DNA from 2 places in the Paenibacillus sp. FSL H3-0286 genome. Region 2 is predicted to be linked to the other one. Evidence: riboswitches for the same ligand, from Rfam matches in the RefSeq annotation. Region 2 holds a riboswitch; the other holds the start of a gene.
What was found. A riboswitch is a leader RNA that binds a small molecule or an ion and turns the genes downstream of it on or off. The one in region 2 is predicted to bind cyclic di-AMP.
Positions count from the first base shown of each region.

Region 1 (9,390 bases), 1.0 Mb from region 2:
CTCATTTGTACAAAATAAATGGAATGTACTATATCATGACGGCTTCAGGAGGAACGGCTAAGGAACATCGGGAGATCATTGGCCGCAGCTCCTCTCCTTATGGACCGTTTGAACGATTGCCGCATCCGATATTGACGCACAGCGGTACTGACAATCCCATTCAGTATTTAGGGCATGCCGATTTGATTGAGGATCGTAACGGGGATTGGTGGGCCGTATTCCTTGGAGTAAGACTAGTAGATACAAAATTCACTGTGCTTGGAAGAGAGACTTTCCTTGCTCCCGTAAGCTGGACTGAAGACGGATGGCCGATGATCGATAATAATGAAGACACAGTTGGACTGGAAATGAAGGTTTCACGTGTACCTGGTCAATCGCCAAAACCTAAGACTAGTGGAAGATATGATTTTGATGATCAAGTATTGCCGCTGGGATTAGCCTTTCTGCGGAATCCGGCTGAGGGAAGCTGGTCCTTAAACGAAAGACAGGGATGGTTATCTCTTCGAGGACAATCTGCAGGTCTCAGTGAAGTAGGCCAAGTGGCTTTTGTAGGCAGAAGACAGCAGCATACTTCGGCAGAATGGAGCACGCTGCTTGAAATGCCTTCATCTATTGCTGATGTGGAAGCTGGACTTTGCGCCAGATTAGATGAGAATGCTCATTATGAAATTGGACTTGTTCAAAAAAACGGGCAAAAAGTGATTACAGCTCATGTGACTATGGATGGAGTAACCCATACAGCGGCAGAGGTTCCAACTACTGCCGAGCGAATTTATTTGAAAGTTAAGGCTGAGCTTACCGAATACAGCTTCCTTTATTCTTTGGATGGGCAGGAGTGGAATAAGCTATCAACAGCAGCAGCGTATCCATTATCTCCTCAAGCCGTAAAAGGAAATGGATTTACGGGTGTTCTTATCGGATTATATGCAACAGGTCATGGCAAGGTGGCTGAGGTGCCTGCCTACTTCGATTGGTTCGATTATCAGTCTTAATTATTCGAATACTGATATAAATGCGTTTGTCAGGAGGGAACTTGTTGAGACAAGCTAGTGATTACACAGAACCTGCACTAAAAACAATATTTGCTGAGGATTTCAAAATTGGCGCAGCCGTTAACCCGTTGACGATACAATCACAGGAGCATTTGCTCGCCTATCATTTCAATAGCATTACCGCTGAGAATGAGATGAAGTTTGAAAGTTTGCATCCGCTTGAAGACAGTTATAACTTTAAACTAGCAGATCAGTTGGTTGCCTTCGCCCGAAAACATCATATGGCTATGCGTGGGCATACTTTAGTCTGGCATAACCAGACTACGGACTGGTTGTTTGAGGATAAGAAGGGCGGGCCTGTAAGCAAAGAGACATTGCTTGCACGGCTCAAATCACATATTCAGACCGTGGTTAGGCGTTACAAGGAAGATATCTATGCTTGGGATGTTGTAAATGAAGTTATTGCAGATGAAGGAGAAGAACTTCTTCGCCAGTCAAAGTGGCTGGATATTGTCGGACCGGAGTTTATCGGCAAAGCTTTTGAATTCGCTCATGAAGCCGATCCTAAGGCTTTATTATTCTACAACGACTATAACGAGTCTAATCCTCTTAAGCGTGACAAAATCTATAAAATGGTGAAGTCGCTGCTGGAACAAGGAGTGCCGATCCATGGCGTCGGATTGCAAGCCCACTGGAATCTATACGATCCGGACTTAGATGAAATACGTGCTGCTATTGAGAAGTATGCATCTTTAGGGCTTCAGCTCCAATTGACAGAGCTGGATGTGTCCATGTTCCGTTTCGATGACAAACGAATGGATTTAAAGGTTGCACCTGCCGAACTGCTCGAGCTACAGGCAGAGCGCTATGAAGCGATGTTTGCTCTGTTGAAAGAATACCGCGACGTGATTAGCTCAGTCACTTTCTGGGGAGCAGCGGATGACTATACATGGCTGGACGGCTTCCCTGTTCGGGGACGGAAAAATTGGCCATTTCTATTCGATGAGCAGCATAATCCTAAGCCAGCGTATCACCAATTGCTTAACGCTGTCACCAAATCATAGAGCGGGTAACCTGCTCAAGCTTGCGAATCATGAACCCGTCCTTTTCAATCCAGGGCGGGTTATTTATACGGGAGGAATAAACATGACAAATACCGCTTATGAGGCTTGGCTCAATTATGGTCAGCTGAAATCAGGATCTCTATACAATCAATATATAGATTGGTGTGTTGAGTTGGTAGTAACGGAGGACAACGAGACGATTCAGGCGGCAGCCGCGGAATTCATACAGGGGATGACCTCTATGCTGGGCAAAGCGCCACTGCTCACAGCGAAACCTGAAGGACCGTGTATCGTTATAGGAACCTTCCAAGGGGGGAATCCATTAATTAGTAGAGTATTCGCAGGAGAACGAACCGATTCACTGGGTCCTGAAGGTTTCCTTATACGTACAAACGCTACTGAGCAATGTATCGCTGTCGGTGCTTCAACGCCTGTTGGAATATTGTATGGCGTATTCCATCTGTTACGGCTGATAGGAACAGAAAGCGAAATAGACGCTCTGAATTTGTCTATGAGTCCGGTGAACGGCCTGCGAATGATTAATCACTGGGATAATTTTGATGGCAGTATTGAACGTGGCTATGCTGGACGGTCCTTTTTTTACGAGTCCAATCAATTTCTTAACGATACAAAGCGGCTGCGTGATTATGCCAGATTGATGTCCTCTGTGGGGATCAACGCGATTTCGATTAACAATGTGAATGTTCATGAGCTTGAATCTCTATTTATAACGGAGCAATATTTGCCTGATATCGCGTTAATTGCAGGAATATTCCGCGTATACGGAATTAAGCTATTCCTCAGTGCTAACTTCGCCAGTCCGATACAGATCGGAGCATTAGAGACAGCTGATCCACTGGACCCAGCGGTGCGGCAATGGTGGAAAGATAAGGCGGGTGAGGTTTATCGAGTGATCCCTGATTTTGGCGGGTTTGTGGTCAAAGCAGATTCAGAAAATCGACCTGGACCATTCACTTACGGGCGTGACCATGCCGATGGCGCTAATATGCTGGGAGAAGCACTGGAGCCGTTTGGCGGAATCGTGATTTGGCGTTGTTTCGTATATAACTGCAAGCAGGATTGGCGTGACCGTAAGACAGATCGGGCCAGAGCAGCGTATGATCATTTCAAACCATTGGATGGCCGATTTAATGATAATGTAGTGCTGCAAATCAAGAACGGACCGATGGATTTTCAAGTTAGAGAACCGGTATCTCCGCTGTTTGGCGCACTGGAACATACCAATCATCTGATGGAGTTTCAGATTGCTCAAGAATATACAGGGCAGCAGCGGCATCTCTGTTATCTCGTTCCACAGTGGAAAGAAGTCCTTGATTTCAATACTTATGCCAAAGGGCAAACTACGCTTGTGAAACATATTGTGGACGGATCGGTGTGGGGAAATAAGTATAATGGTGTGGCTGCTGTAACTAATGTCGGGGATGACATGAACTGGACGGGGCATGGGTTAGCTCAAGCCAATCTGTATGGATATGGGAGATTAATTTGGAATCCGGAGCTGACGGCAAAAGAAATAGCTGAGGAATGGATTCGCCTTACCTTTGGCACTGATAAAGGTCTAGTGGCTGCTATTCGCGGGATGTTAATGGACTCATGGAGGATTTACGAATCTTACACAGCTCCATTAGGTGTGGGCTGGATGGTTAATCCGGATCATCATTATGGGCCGAATGTGGATGGATATGAATACGCCAAGTGGGGAACGTACCATTATGCGGATCATAAGGGCATTGGTGTGGATCGTTCAGTCAAATCGGGAACGGGGTATAGCGGACAGTATATGGGTCTTAACGCATCAAATTATGAGAATCTAGCGTCTTGTCCAGAAGAGCTGCTGCTGTTCTTCCATCATGTTCCATACACGCATGTTCTGCAATCGGGGCAAACGGTTATACAACATATCTACGATACTCATTTCGAGGGGGCAGAGCAGGCTGCACAGCTTCTAGCAACATGGGAATCACTTGAAGGCAGCATGGAGAGTGGATTGTATGTGCAAGTGAAGCAACGTCTTGAAGAGCAAGCAGAGCATGCGCAGGAATGGAGAGATCGGATCAATACGTATTTTTACCGCAAGAGCGGAATTGAGGATCTTAAAGGCAGAAAGATTTATTAGATTTCGATTCGAGGGATGATGATAGTGAGCCTCACGATTAGAGCGATTTTGAAAGATTTAATGGGAACTGTGGAACAGGTAGAAGGGACTGTGGATATTCTGAACCCAGGGGAACCGGAAACTGAAGTCACAGGGATTATTACGGCCTTCTCTGCCACACAAAATATTGTGGAGCAAGCAATAGCGTTAGGAGCCAATTTGCTGATCACGCATGAAGGTGTATTTTATAGCCATCATGCAGCGAGCGAGTGGTTAGAAGGTGATCCGGTTTATCATGCGAAAAAAAGTCTGATCGAACATTCCCCAATAGCTATTTTTCGTTATCATGATTATTGGCATCGGCAAGAGCCGGATGGGATTATGATGGGCTTGCTGCGAGAGCTGGATTGGTCAGACTATGTGGAAGAGCAGCAAGCGGCTGCTACGATTCTCACTATTCCTGCTATGACTGTAATGGAAGCTGCTCAGTATATTAAAAGTAAGCTAGGCATCTCTTATGTACGCGCTGCTGGTGACCTGTCTCTGTCCTGCAAACGCGTAGGGATATTAGTAGGTTACAGAGGAGGCGGGATGATGGCTATTCCGCTTTTTAATGATCACAATCTTGATTTAATTATCGCTGGAGAGGGACCAGAGTGGGAGACTCCGGAATATGTGCGGGATGCAGGGCACCAAGGCAGATCTAAAGCGCTCATCATGTTAGGTCATGCGGAGAGTGAAGCACCGGGGATGAAATATTTAGCTGAAATCTTAGCAGACAAATATCCCATGCTTCCTACCCGGTTCATTGCTGAACAACCCATCTATCAGATGGTTTAATCTGGGGAAATTAAGAGTACGGAATAAATAAACATATTATGGAGAAAATGAAGGGAAACAGGTCACTGAGAAAGGAGTGTTTCAATGGAAATTCCTTTGGAGGCTGATGAAGTATTAAGTCGCATCAAAAAGCTGCAAAGCGACGGAAGCTCGATCAGTAAAAAACAAGTGAAGCAAAGCGACCCAGAGCTTATGAGAAGTGCGCTGTTCTTTTTTCCAAGCTGGGAGCATGCATTGAAAAACGCCGATCTTTTGTAGCCATAGTATTGTAAAAGGAAGCTAAGTGGACAGGGGGAGATCTCTGATTCTGCTTAGCTTTTTTCTTTTTTATGAAATCATTCGTGCTGTTCATGTGAAATAATATTAACAAGCTTGCCAAACGGATCGGGGACATAGAAACGACGAACACCCCAAGGTACAGAAACTGGCCCAATATTGGTATTGAAGATTGTCGTTTCTTATTAAATAGGAAAGTACTGGTGAATCACCCCCTTTTTCGCTTGCTTCAGAGCTGTTTTTCTTAAGAAAACGAGTAAACAAGAGCAAAAGAAAGAGAAAATGAAGAGTATGCTTAATATGAAATGAAAAGCATTGCTTTCAACATTATTTTGACCAGAGCCCTCCTTTACAAGAAAACCTTACAAGAGTATGATTCATCTCAGAACTGAGAATTATCTTAAATTTACAATTACATAAGCAATCCGCTTAATTTCCGTTTCTGGAAAGCGGGGGAACCAACAACTGGCAGCCGATGTGAGAGTCGGCACTGGTTATGGGGTGAATCCTGTTCCGGGTGCATAATATGCATCCCTGCAGGTAGGGCAACTCTCACTGCCCGAATCCGACAGCTAACCTCGTAAGCGTATGGAGAGAGGATGAATGGCGTGTTTAGTGATGAATAGCCACAGAGAATCCCTCTGTGGTTTTTTGCTGCGTTTTTAAGCAGATATAGTCGTAGAATTTATTATGAAAGAGGTGTTACCTTTGCCTATCGCTAAACTGAACGGAACTTCGCTCTATTATGAAATCAATGGAACTGGCACTCCGGTTGTGTTTATCCATGGACATGGATTAACACACAGTATGTTCAAACCACAGCTGGAGTATTTTTCCGATAAATATAAAGTGATTTTGTGCGATTTACGGGGGAATGGCAAGTCTGGTAAACTGCTGGAGGCCCCACATGAGATTATTGAGACGCAATGTCTGGATCTGATTATGCTGTTGAATGACCTAGGTATCCGTGAAGCAGTTTTTGTAGGAATCGCCTATGGTGGCTTAGTCGTTCAGCATATTGCCAAACAATATCCTGAGCGTGTAAAAGCAATTGTGGTCGCGGATAGCTTTTGTAGGACTCACGGATCAACAATAGTAGGGAAAATACAAACTATGGCAGCATATTGCAGTTTACTAATGTATTATCTCCCAAGCGAGCTGGTGTTGCCTTCGATTCGGATGATGTACCGAGAGCGCTGGAGTCTGGCCTACAATGAGATTAGAAGAGGACTGCTGGACAAACGCCCCCGGGAGTTATATCGGCAAAGGCTGGCTACGAGCCATGTTGATTACACCAGATGTTTAAAGGCTTTTAAACGTCCTGCATTATGTATTGTGGGGGACTTTAATGAATTTGGAGTGAATTGTATGAAGGAAATGGTGTCTCAGCTGCCGCAGGCGCAGTTGGCGATTATTCCGAACGCATTAGATCCAAGTAATCTGTGCCAGCCGGAGCAATTCAATGCGATTCTTCAGCGTTTCTTAGAGAAGCAGCAGGGCAGTCAGCAGATTAGCTGATCTATTGGGAGACCTTCACAAGCGAAGCGTTTAAGTGAGAAAAAAGACGTCCCATAGCCAGGGAGCACGAGCTGGCTATGGGACGTCCTTTTGGGTTGAACTTTAGGGGAATTCTCCCTAAAGTGAAGGAGATTATGGCTCCTAGAACATGGATTAGGGAAAACTTCCCTAATAATAGGATGTTTTTAGGGAGGATTTCCCTAATATAATGGACATCCAACTAAAGGCTGGCTTATCAGTAGTAAAATCTACGAATGAGCCAGCCTTGTTATTTTACTAACCGATGGATGTTGAACATTTACAAGCATTTTGTACCTAGAACGCCACTTAATGACCCACCCTACCACAGCATCAAATATAGCTCACCCGACGTGGGAAAGAACGGTAGACCTAAGTAGTGATGGTAAGTGTATAGAGGAAGGCGTAACAAGCAGCACATCTGCTACTCTTGCATTTTGTACAATGCGATCTACTCGTGTAAGATTAAGATAATTCATACTAAAGGAGCTGAGTCATGATGTCTCAAGCTGAAACTATAAAACTGACTTCATTATCTTCAAAAGGGGGCTGCGGCTGCAAAATCGGTCCCGCTGATCTCATGCAGGTTATTCGCAGTCTGCCACCAACTGTTCCTAACCCGGATCTACTTGTAGGTCTGGACACTAGTGATGATGCAGGGGTGTACCGTTTAAGTGATGAATTAGCGTTAGTGCAAACTGTTGATTTTTTCACGCCGATCGTGGATGATCCCTATTCATTTGGTCAAATTGCAGCAGCCAATGCATTAAGCGATATTTATGCGATGGGTGGAAAGCCGCTTACGGTGCTTAATATTGTGGCCTTCCCTATTTCTGTTTTAGATAAAAGCATTCTCGGTGACATTTTGCGCGGTGCAGCGGATAAAGTACAGGAAGCAGGAGCTACTCTTGTGGGCGGACATTCCATCGACGATAAAGAGCCCAAATTCGGATTGGCCGTTACGGGCCTTGTGCATCCTGACAAAGTAAGAACGAATGCGGGCGCCAAGGTGGGAGACAAGCTGGTTCTAACGAAGCCTATCGGTGTGGGGATCTTAACAACTTCCATTAAAAAGGATCAGCTATCTCCTGAAGAAACCACACGCCTTACGACAGTAATGTCTACTTTGAATAAAAAAGCGGCTGAAATCATGGAGCCTTATGATGTACATGCTTGTACAGATGTTACCGGATTTGGGCTACTGGGACATGCCTCGGAAATGGCTAAAGGGAGCGGCACGGGCCTGATCATTCGTCAAGGCGATGTACCTATGCTGCCAAGAGTAAGAGAGCTTGCGGAACAGGGATTTGTTCCAGGAGGCACTAAGAATAACTTTGCCCATCTGGAAGGCAGCATTCTTTATCCGGAAGAGATGGACCAACTAAGCCGCTATATTCTATGTGACGCTGTGACTTCTGGCGGATTGCTGATCTCTGTGGCCCCTGAACAAAGCGAAGATTTGCTAAAAGAGTTAGTAGATGCAGGGGTAGAAGCGGCATTGATCGGAGAGGTAACGGAAGAGCATCCGGGTCAGATTACAGTTATAGCTGCTGTGGAATAACTGTTGTATATCAGCTTAGAGCAAATTATAAAGGTTAGCCACCAGAGGAGAGAGCATATTGTTTCAGGACATTACACTGGAAGAACTTAGAGTGTTAAAAAACAAGAAGCAGATCACCATTATTGATGTTAGATCTCCTTCTGAATATAAAGATGCAACGCTGCCGGATAGTTTGAATATTCCTTTTTTTGATGATCAGGAACGGGCTGAAGTAGGGACGTTGTATAAACAGACAAGTGTGCAGGCCGCGAAAGAACGTGGTTTGGAGATTGCTGCGGCAAAACTGCCTTCTTTTGTCAAAGAATTTGCAGCGATTCAAGGAGACAAAGCTGTATTCTGCTGGAGGGGAGGTATGCGCAGCCGTACAACTGCGACCGTACTCTCTTTAATGGATATTCATGCTTACCGGCTGATAGGCGGCTATAAGGCTTATCGTAAATGGGTGCTCGACGAATTGGAGTCCTATGAATGTAAGGCGAAGTCTTATGTGATTCACGGAAATACAGGCACAGGTAAAACCAATCTGTTACACCGCCTGAAAGCGCAAGGCTACCCCGTTCTGGATTTGGAAGGGATGGCAGGTCATCGCGGTTCTATTTTTGGTGAGATTGGCCTTCGTGCGAACAATCAAAAAACGTTCGATAGTCTTCTTTTAGAGGAGTTAATTAAGATCGGGGATTCTCCTTATGTACTATTTGAAGCGGAGAGCAAAAAGATTGGTAAGGTAGTAATGCCCCCATTTATGGCCGAGCAAAAAGAGAGCGGAACGCAGATCTGGATTGAGATGCCTTTGCATGCCAGAGTGGAGCAAATCCTTGAGGATTACCGGCCAGAAGAATACAAGGAGCAATGTATTTCTGCATTTCGGAGTATTAAATCCCGAATTCATATCCCTATTGCGGCAGAAATCGAGCGATGCTTGCAGGCAGATTTGTTCGGCGAAGCTGTGGCGCTGCTGTTAGAGTATTACTACGACCCTAGATACGATTATACGTCCACTCAGTA
Region 1 is NZ_CP150285.1:6,067,160-6,076,549, reverse strand. Features, by position in the region: gene MHB37_RS27070 (glycoside hydrolase family 43 protein) at 1-992, shown strand, start outside; gene MHB37_RS27065 (endo-1,4-beta-xylanase) at 1,037-2,056, shown strand; gene MHB37_RS27060 (alpha-glucuronidase family glycosyl hydrolase) at 2,139-4,193, shown strand; gene MHB37_RS27055 (Nif3-like dinuclear metal center hexameric protein) at 4,218-5,012, shown strand; gene MHB37_RS27050 (hypothetical protein) at 5,097-5,270, shown strand; partial or broken gene MHB37_RS27045 (glyoxalase) at 5,348-5,458, opposite strand; cyclic di-AMP (ydaO/yuaA leader) riboswitch at 5,705-5,891, shown strand; gene MHB37_RS27040 (alpha/beta fold hydrolase) at 5,997-6,806, shown strand; gene selD (selenide, water dikinase SelD) at 7,321-8,385, shown strand; gene mnmH (tRNA 2-selenouridine(34) synthase MnmH) at 8,444-9,390, shown strand, end outside.
Region 1: it holds a riboswitch for cyclic di-AMP, as region 2 does, so the genes downstream of both, MHB37_RS27040 (alpha/beta fold hydrolase) here and MHB37_RS00190 (3D domain-containing protein) in region 2, are expected to answer to the same signal.

Region 2 (9,390 bases):
GTATCGTTTTAACAGACGAGGAAGGACAAGCATGGATCATCAGGGAGCGGACATGCCCATAGGTTCCTTTTACCGGCAAACAAGGGGGTTAATTTTTGTACAGCGTAGTAGGTGTCCGTTTTAAAAAAGCGGGTAAAATATATTATTTTGATCCACTTGATTTTCCGATTGAACGAGATCAATGTGTTATTGTTGAGACAGCACGTGGGGTGGAATACGGTAAGGTTGTCGTAGGCAAAAAAGAGGTGGAGGAGTCCGATGTTGTACTACCCCTCAAAAAAGTGATGCGTATTGCCGGAGAAACCGACGCACGCGTTGTTGAGGAGAACAAAAGCGCCGCTAAGGAGGCTTTTACCACCTGTTTAAATAAAATACGCGACCACGGTCTCAAAATGAAGCTCGTAGATGTAGAGTTTACTTTTGACCGTAATAAGATTATATTTTACTTTACGGCTGAAGGACGCGTTGACTTTAGAGAATTGGTTAAGGATCTGGCAAGTATTTTTCGGACCCGCATTGAGCTTCGGCAAATTGGGGTACGTGATGAAGCTAAGATGCTAGGTGGACTTGGACCTTGTGGACGAGTGCTTTGCTGCTCCTCTTGGTTAGGGGATTTTGAACCCGTATCCATAAAAATGGCCAAGGATCAGAACCTTTCACTTAATCCGACGAAGATTTCCGGACTTTGTGGACGTCTGATGTGTTGTTTGAAATTTGAGCATGACAATTATGAGAGTGTAAAGGAAGAAATGCCAGCGGTCGGCAAGATTGTCGTGACCTCATTGGGGGATGGCAAAGTAGTAGGAATCAATGCCGGAAACCGTACGGTTCATGTACAGTTGTTTGAAGTGGGCAAAGTTAAGGAACTTCCAATGGATGATGTTGTCGTCAAGTAAACCATATAAGGTTACTTTCGGGGTGGAAACTTGGAGAAGAAAAATATATTTGCACACATGCAGGATATGGAAGCGCAGATGGAAACGATGCGCGCCAATCTTGGAGAATGGAAACAGACGGTAAAAGAACTGATGGAAGCTAACCAGAGGTTAACTCTGGAGAATGAACAGCTTCGCAAAATTTTAAAGCGGGATGCACCTTTGGATCCTACCGTAGATTCTGCGGAGGCGGAAGCTCTTTTAGCTACCGGAGAGGGAACAGAAGAGGTTGTCGGGGAAGGTTATGACAACTTGGCTCGACTTTACCACGAAGGCTTTCACATCTGTAATGTTTATTTTGGACATTTACGCACGGAAGGTGACTGTCTGTTCTGTCTTTCTTTTCTTAATAAATGAGGATATCCAGCCGTAGGAGATTAATCCTACGGTTTTTTTTGAATTTTAGCCAATAGGCATATGCCTTTGAAACAAGTTTTTCTCATCAAAACCTTTAGGAGATTATTACATGACGAATTCTTTTAATGATATATCTGTCCCCTTGTTACCGACGGAGCGGGTGGATGATTTACTAACACATGACCTGCACATTATTCAAAGTGATGAAGTATTTAGTTTTTCTATGGATGCTGTATTGCTTGCTCGTTTCGCCAGTGTTCCGCCACGTGGAAGAGTTCTAGATCTTTGTACGGGAAATGGTGTAATACCGATTTTAATGACTACCCGGACAAAAGCTTCTATAGAAGGCATTGAAATACAACCTCGTTTAGCTGATATGGCTCGTCGTAGCGTGGCTCTAAATGGCCTTCAGGATCAGGTTGTAATTCATGAAGGTGATTTGCGCGAGTTATATACTACCGCAGGACATGGGGTGTATGATGCAATAACGGTGAACCCTCCTTATATGCCGCTTAATGGCAGTGATCTGAAGCTGAACAACCATCAAGCTATGGCTCGCCATGAGATAGGCTGTACACTGGAGGAGGTCATTCAGGCTTGTGTGCGATTGGTTCGGACGGGCGGAAAGGTAAGTATGGTTCATAAACCACAACGGTTGGTTGATATTATCAGTCTCATGAGACAATATAGACTCGAGCCAAAGATTATTCGGTTTGTACATCCACGTGCCCATCTGGAGGCAAATATGGTATTAATCGAAGCCGCACGTGATGGAAAGCCTGAGGTTCGTTTACAACCACCGCTCATCGTATATAATGAGGACAATCAATACTGTCCAGAGATTATGGACATCTACTATGGTGCTAAAGAGGGTAAATCATGACGATATCATGCCAAAGCAGTTTTCAAAACAAGACTAATACCAGTACTCAGGAGACAATAGGGTCGCTTTTTCTGGTGGCTACACCTATCGGTAATCTGGAGGATATGACCTATCGTGCAGTCCGTACATTGCAGGAATGTGATATTATTGCCGCGGAAGATACGAGACAGACCCGAAAATTACTCAGCCACTTTGAGATTTCACCTTCGATGTTGTTTAGTTATCATGAGCATAATAAGGCCGCCAGTGGACCTGAGCTTGTACGCTATATAATAGAAGGAAAAAATTTGGCACTCGTCAGCGATGCCGGTTTACCAGCGATTTCTGACCCTGGAGCGGATCTTGTAGCCCTTGCTATAAGTCATGGAATTCCGGTGATTCCTATCCCTGGAGCTAACGCAGCGTTGTCAGCTTTGATCGCTTCTGGTCTATCTACGAATACGTTCACCTTTATCGGCTTTCTTCCCCGAGAGCGTAAGGACATCCGAACAGTATTAAGTCCACTTCGTTCGGCTCAAGGCACTTTGTTGTTCTACGAATCTCCCCATCGCGTAGTTAAGACACTTGCTCATCTTCAAGAAGCATTCGGTAATCGCCAGATTGTGTTGGCACGTGAATTAACGAAAAGATATGAGGAGTTTCTACGCGGTTCGATTGAGGAATGTACACTATGGCTGGCTGAACATCCTCCGCTAGGCGAATATGTTATTGTCGTAGAAGGGGAGAGCAAGGAAGATGCAGAAATCGCAGAATCGGCGTGGTGGCGTCAGTTAAGCATTGAAGATCATGTAGCTCATTACGAAGCACAGGATGTACCACGGAAAGAGGCTATGAAAAAAGCGGCATCAGACCGGGGTGTAGCCAAACGGGATATTTATAATGCGTTGCTTGATAGAGCAGAAGAGTAAGTGTTATAGACGAATTCCTAGAATAACTAAGGATTTTCGGAGCCGTTTCGAGCTTGAGTGATTTATCTGTGGGTTAAATGTAATTTGTACAGTTATATTGAATTTTTTTATGTATTTGTTCGTTTAGTTGTACTTCATACAGTTATAAAGGTGGAAAGGATTGATTTCACGGAGATATAGGAAATATAAGTGTACAAAATACAATTAATTCGTTTAATGGTAAAAAGCATTTAAAATAACTGTAAGAAATACAACTAAGTATTACTAGTTCCGTCTTGAAGCACATTGCCCTTAGGGAGGGGATAACCAGGAGGGCAAACCCAGACATAAAAAATACCTCCCGCGGTCACGGGAGGTCAAGGAGATATGAAAAGGTTAGAATTAACAATTTGATTAGTTCTATTATATACTATTTAATTTAGTTTGTCACAGGGGTAGGGATGGAAGATATGCATTCATGACAAACTATTTTTCCTTTAAAGTAAGTTACGTTCTCAGCGTTGCCACAGAAAATGCAGGCAGGCTCATACTTTTTAAGCATAATCCGTTCGCCATCAACGTAAATTTCCAGTGCGTCCTTTTCGCCAATGCCAAGTGTACGGCGTAATTCAATAGGAATAACAACCCGTCCAAGTTCGTCTACTTTTCTTACAATTCCTGTTGATTTCATCATAACAATCGTTACTCCTCTCAATGTTCCAAAAACGTCATTATTCGACATTGTTCACTGTTTTATGATACTTATAATACCAACGATTCCCAAATCAGTCAACCTTTTTTCATAGGCTGAATAAGAAAATTTCCATAAGAACTTTGAATGTCCCTATAAAAATTAAGAATTACCCTGAAAGCATTTTGTCGATTTACCAAGACCAAAAATGATACTTTTCGACAAAGTACGACATAATTACTTATTATATACTGATATTAGTTAAAATCATATTAAATTATTAGAAGGAGTTGATCTCATGAAGCAGCCGCTCACGGAAGAAAAAGTTTTCAAGGATCCCGTTCATAATTATATTCACGTACAGGATACGATTATTTGGCGACTAATTAATACAAAAGAATTTCAGCGTTTACGCCGGATTCGCCAGTTAGGTACCTCATATCTCACTTTTCATGGTGCAGAGCATAGTCGTTTTTCTCATTCTTTAGGAGTATATGAAATTACACGCAGAATCATTTCGCAATTTGAGCGCAGCGGGTATAAGGATTGGATTCCTGAAGAAAGTTTGCTTACTTTGTGTGCGGCTTTGCTGCATGATTTAGGGCATGGTCCATTTTCACATTCTATAGAAGAAGCTTTTGAAATGAACCATGAGGATTGGACCTGCCGAATTATTTTGGAGGACACGGAGATCACCGAAATATTGCGTGATGTGGAGGAAGATTTTCCTCGTAAAGTAGCCTCAGTTATCTCTAAGACATATCAGCATGAAATTGTTGTCAATTTGGTTTCCAGTCCGCTGGATGCTGATCGTATGGATTATTTGCTGCGTGATGCGTACTATACAGGTGTAAACTATGGAACCATCGACATTGATCGGATTTTGAGAATGCTTCGTCCTTATAATGGGCGGATTGTAGTAAAAGAATCAGGTATGCATGCCATTGAAGATTATTTAATGTCGCGTTATCAAATGTACTGGCAGGTATATTTTCATCCGGTGACGCGCAGCTCTGAAATTATTTTGCGTCAAATCTTCCGTAGAGCTAAAGAATTGTTCCAAGAGGAGTACAAATTTCGCTTTATGATCGCTCCGCTAGAAGATCTCTTTCGAGGAGAAGTAACAGTGAAGCAATATTTAATGCTTGATGAGGCACTGGTACAGACTGCTTTTATGCAATGGACACTTGAAGAAGATGAGTTATTAAGCGACTTGTGTACCCGTTTTATTCATCGTAAACTGTATAAATATGTAGAGATCGAGAATTTGGATACAGATATGATTACGGAAATCCGCAGCAGTTTTGCGGGAGCGGGACTTAACCCAGAATATGACTTAGAGATTGATTATCCGACAGATTTGCCTTATGATGTGTTCCGTCCAGGAGCAGCCTTCGACAATAATCAAATTTTACTGCTTGATCGCAATGAGCAATTGCGGGAAATTTCAGAGGTATCGGATATTGTGCGCTCAATAAGCGGAATTCATCGTGGCAGATATCACCTATATTTCCCACAGGATAAGCTGAAAAAAGCCCTTACACGGTTGCCCTCTTCTGTAGCAGAGATTTTTGCAAAATAATACAAATATTTATGGAACTATTGATAAAAACAACAAGGAGTGAGCTTTAAAATGTATCTGTTCGACACACATACACATTTAGATGCGCCTCAATTCGACGAGGATCGCGAGGAAGTTATAGCTCGTGCAGTAGAGGCCGGAGTTAGCAAGATGATCAATATTGGATTTAATCGGGAAACGATCCCTTCAACGATGAAGCTGGCTGAATCTTATGATTATATTTATGCAGCGGTGGGCTGGCATCCACAGGATGCGATTGATATGAAAGAGGGGGACCTCGATTGGATCGCCTCTCTTTGCAGCCATGAGAAAGTGGTGGCCATCGGAGAGATTGGGTTGGATTATTATTGGGATACCTCTCCCAAGGATGTGCAGCAGGAGGTCTTCCGCAAACAAATTGGACTAGCCCGTGAACTAAAAATGCCAATCTGTATACATGACCGTGATGCCCATGAAGATGTCGTACGGATTTTACGGGAGGAAAAAGCAAATGAAATTGGTGGCGTAATGCATTCTTTCTCAGGCAGCTGGGAAACCGCAAAAATGTGTCTAGACCTAGGATTTCATTTGTCATTTGGAGGACCGATCACGTTCAAAAATGCCAGAGTGCCTAAAGAGGTGCTTGCACAGACGCCATTGGACAGATTATTGATCGAAACAGACGCTCCATATTTGACTCCACACCCCTTCCGAGGCAAGCGAAATGAGAGTGCTCATGTGAAGTTAGTAGCAGAGGCTGCGGCTGAAATTAAAGGGTTAACATGGGAAGAATTGGCTAAAATTACGTATGCGAACGCACTGGAACGATTTGGGATTGTCTGAAAACAGGAGTAAAACGGGTGAAAAATAGAGAATGGCCGATATATTAAACTTTTTTAATATAAAAACGGCTGATTATTACAATATTTTAACCATATATTTGCGTAAACGTGGTTGAATCGTCCTTTACAACATGCATCAAAACAGGATATCATCTTTTCAGTGATGTGAGCTGTTGTTATTGTGACAGCCATTGATTCATGGATCGTCTCGCTGAGTCTCCGTATGGAGAACGGGGGAACCAATATTGAACTGCCGCATGCCTGTATCTTGAATACGACTAGGAATTGCCGCAGAACAATATTTGATTTCTTCACGTGGTCTTTGGGGTGAATTTAAGGGCAACCGCCGTGAGCGGGTGACCTGAAATAGGGCGTCTCTCTTTCGTCCGAACCCGACAGCTAACCCCGTAAGCGCAAGTAAGAGAGGCAACCTCGTGCACAAACATTCCCGCGTATTCTGACATCGGAGAAGCCACGAAAGAGTCCTCAAGAGAACTCTTTTTAGGCTTCTTTATTTTTGAATAAACTGAATGTTGCCCGCATACTGTTATATAACAGGTGTGGGAGTAGCTGTGCCGAGCAGGCGATCCATGAGCAGGAGACGCTAAGTTAATACGTGCGTATCCTGTGACAATCTCAAATAGTTTCGTCAAAGAAATTCAGTCCTCATGATATACAAATTGACGACGAGGCTATGTAAGGAGGATGGAGAGAATGGGCTTATTCCAACCAGAGGTATCCCATGATTCGCAGTCATCCAGCAGGTCTTTCGCATTACGGTGGGAGCAAGTAAATACTCGCGTACTTTTACTTGCAGGTGTGATTTCAATCGCAATCGCGCTGTTAATTCTGCTGTACGTACACGGTCAAAGTAATAAACAATTAGTTTTAGTAATAGACGGGCAAACACAGACACTTGAAACGCGAGAAGCACTTCTTGGTGATGTGTTGGAGAAAGAGCAAATTTCGCTGCAGCCGCATGATGAATTATCTTTAGGTCTGAGTGATGAAATAAAAGACGGTGACCGTGTCGTTATCAATCGTGCGCAGAAATTTAGCCTTACTGCGGACGGAGCAACAAAAACGTTATATACGACCGAAGACACTATCGGTCAAGCGATTGACAAACTGGGTATCAACCTAGAAGGCTATGATAAGATTTTTCCTTCGTTAGACACCACCATCTCTGCTGACATGGAGATTAAGATCGTTCGTATCAACAAGCAAACGGTACAGCGAACAACTAACTTACCTTTCCGTGTTATTAAGACAGCAGATCCCTCCCTTACTGTGGGAACAGTTAGAGTGGCACAGGCAGGCAAACCAGGCGTCATGGTTCAGCATATTGAAAAGATCTATCAAGACGGAGAACTGGCCTCTATGCGCATGATCGGCAAGGAAGTACAAACGGTAACAAAAGATAAGATCATTGCCGTTGGTACTAAAGCACTTCCTAAGCCTACTGTAGTTGCTAAAGCTACAACAACTTCCAAATCAAGCACTACCTCCAAAACGACTAAAGTTAGCGCTAAGACTAAGAACGTCACAAGCAAGGCTGGCGTAGACTTTGAGTACAAGAAGATGATTAAGAACGTCTCCATGACAGCTTATTCGTCAGAAGAGCCAGGGATAGGTACTAAAACTGCCTCCGGAACACGCGTAACGGAAGGTCGTACAATTGCAGTAGATCCGAATGTAATTCCTATTGGCTGGTGGGTTTATATCGATGGGCTTGGATTCCGCCGTGCAGAGGATACTGGCGGTGCCATTAAAGGCAATAAAGTGGATGTCTATTATGATTCCCTGAGCCATGCTCGTAATTTCGGCCGTAAATCACGTACCGTTTATGTGATTGGACCTGTGAAACCAGAGCTTAACTAGAACTGAAGCTTTTGCAAAAAATCCTTTGATAAGCTATAGTGATGATAACCGTTAAGGAACGCTGGATGATCATTTCGTTGATCGCAGAGCAACCGCTCATCACTTATACATTCTTTAACCAAAAGAAGAGGAGCGAATCCTCTTCTTTTTGCTTTTTTTGGAAGGAGTCAAGAAATATGATTAAGGAATTAATCGTCGTTGAAGGCAAAAGCGATACCGTAGCCATTAAGCGTGCTGTAGAAGCGGATACCATTGAGACAGGCGGCTCTGCTGTAAACCGGACTGTAATTGCTAAGATCGCGCTTGCTATGGAACGTAGAGGGGTTATTATTCTTACGGACCCGGACCATGCTGGGGAGCGAATTCGTAAAATCGTTTCAGCGAAGGTGCCGGGCTGCAAGCATGCTTTTATTCCAGAGAAGGACGCAACTCGAAAAGGGGATATCGGTGTAGAGAATGCATCGCCAGAGGCGATTCGTCATGCGCTGCGTAATGTACATACCTCTTTTGAAGGAGCACCTGCTTTGATTGGTATTGATGATCTTATGGCCGCTGGAATGCTTGTACACCCTCGGGCTGCTGAAAGACGTATGGCGCTTGGTAATTTGCTTGGAATCGGATATTGTAACGGCAAACAGCTGTACAAGCGGCTGGCGATGTTTGGGATTACGCGGGAGGAATTTGCCGGGGCTCTCGCCCAAATTGATCAGGGAGGCATTACTTCATGAGTGGTAGAGAGGAAATTTCGACTCCAAAACGGACCAAAGAGATTATTCAACGTTATGGATTCAAGTTCAAGAAAAGCCTGGGACAGAATTTTTTGATTGATCAAAATATTTTGGACAAGATTGTAGACGCTGCTGGACTAGATAGCGATTCTGGGGCGCTGGAGATCGGGCCGGGAATTGGAGCGCTGACGGAGCGTCTGGCACTAACAGCGGGTGCTGTAACTGCCGTAGAGATTGACCGTAGACTGATTCCAATATTAAAAGACGTACTTTCCCCCTATCCCCATGTTAAGGTTCGTAACGATGATGTCCTCAATGTGAACTTGCAGGAAATGTTCAAGGAAGATTTCACCACTGTGAACAAGGTCAGTGTGGTTGCTAACCTGCCTTATTATGTGACTACTCCGATTCTGATGAAGCTGCTCGAAGAGAAGCTTCCCCTTGATAACATCGTTGTAATGATTCAGAAGGAGGTTGCGGAGCGTATGGCTGCATCTCCAGGTGGAAAGGAATACGGAAGTCTTAGCATTGCCGTTCAGTACTACAGCGAGCCTGAGCTCGTCTGTATCGTGCCACGTACGGTATTCATCCCTCAACCTAATGTGGAGTCTGCTGTTATCCGTCT
Region 2 is NZ_CP150285.1:35,835-45,224, forward strand. Features, by position in the region: gene MHB37_RS00155 (stage 0 sporulation family protein) at 96-896, shown strand; gene yabA (DNA replication initiation control protein YabA) at 927-1,292, shown strand; gene MHB37_RS00165 (tRNA1(Val) (adenine(37)-N6)-methyltransferase) at 1,402-2,175, shown strand; gene rsmI (16S rRNA (cytidine(1402)-2'-O)-methyltransferase) at 2,172-3,083, shown strand; gene MHB37_RS00175 (AbrB/MazE/SpoVT family DNA-binding domain-containing protein) at 3,502-3,756, opposite strand; gene MHB37_RS00180 (HD domain-containing protein) at 4,052-5,335, shown strand; gene MHB37_RS00185 (TatD family hydrolase) at 5,387-6,157, shown strand; cyclic di-AMP (ydaO/yuaA leader) riboswitch at 6,356-6,585, shown strand; gene MHB37_RS00190 (3D domain-containing protein) at 6,871-8,037, shown strand; gene rnmV (ribonuclease M5) at 8,214-8,765, shown strand; gene rsmA (16S rRNA (adenine(1518)-N(6)/adenine(1519)-N(6))-dimethyltransferase RsmA) at 8,762-9,390, shown strand, end outside.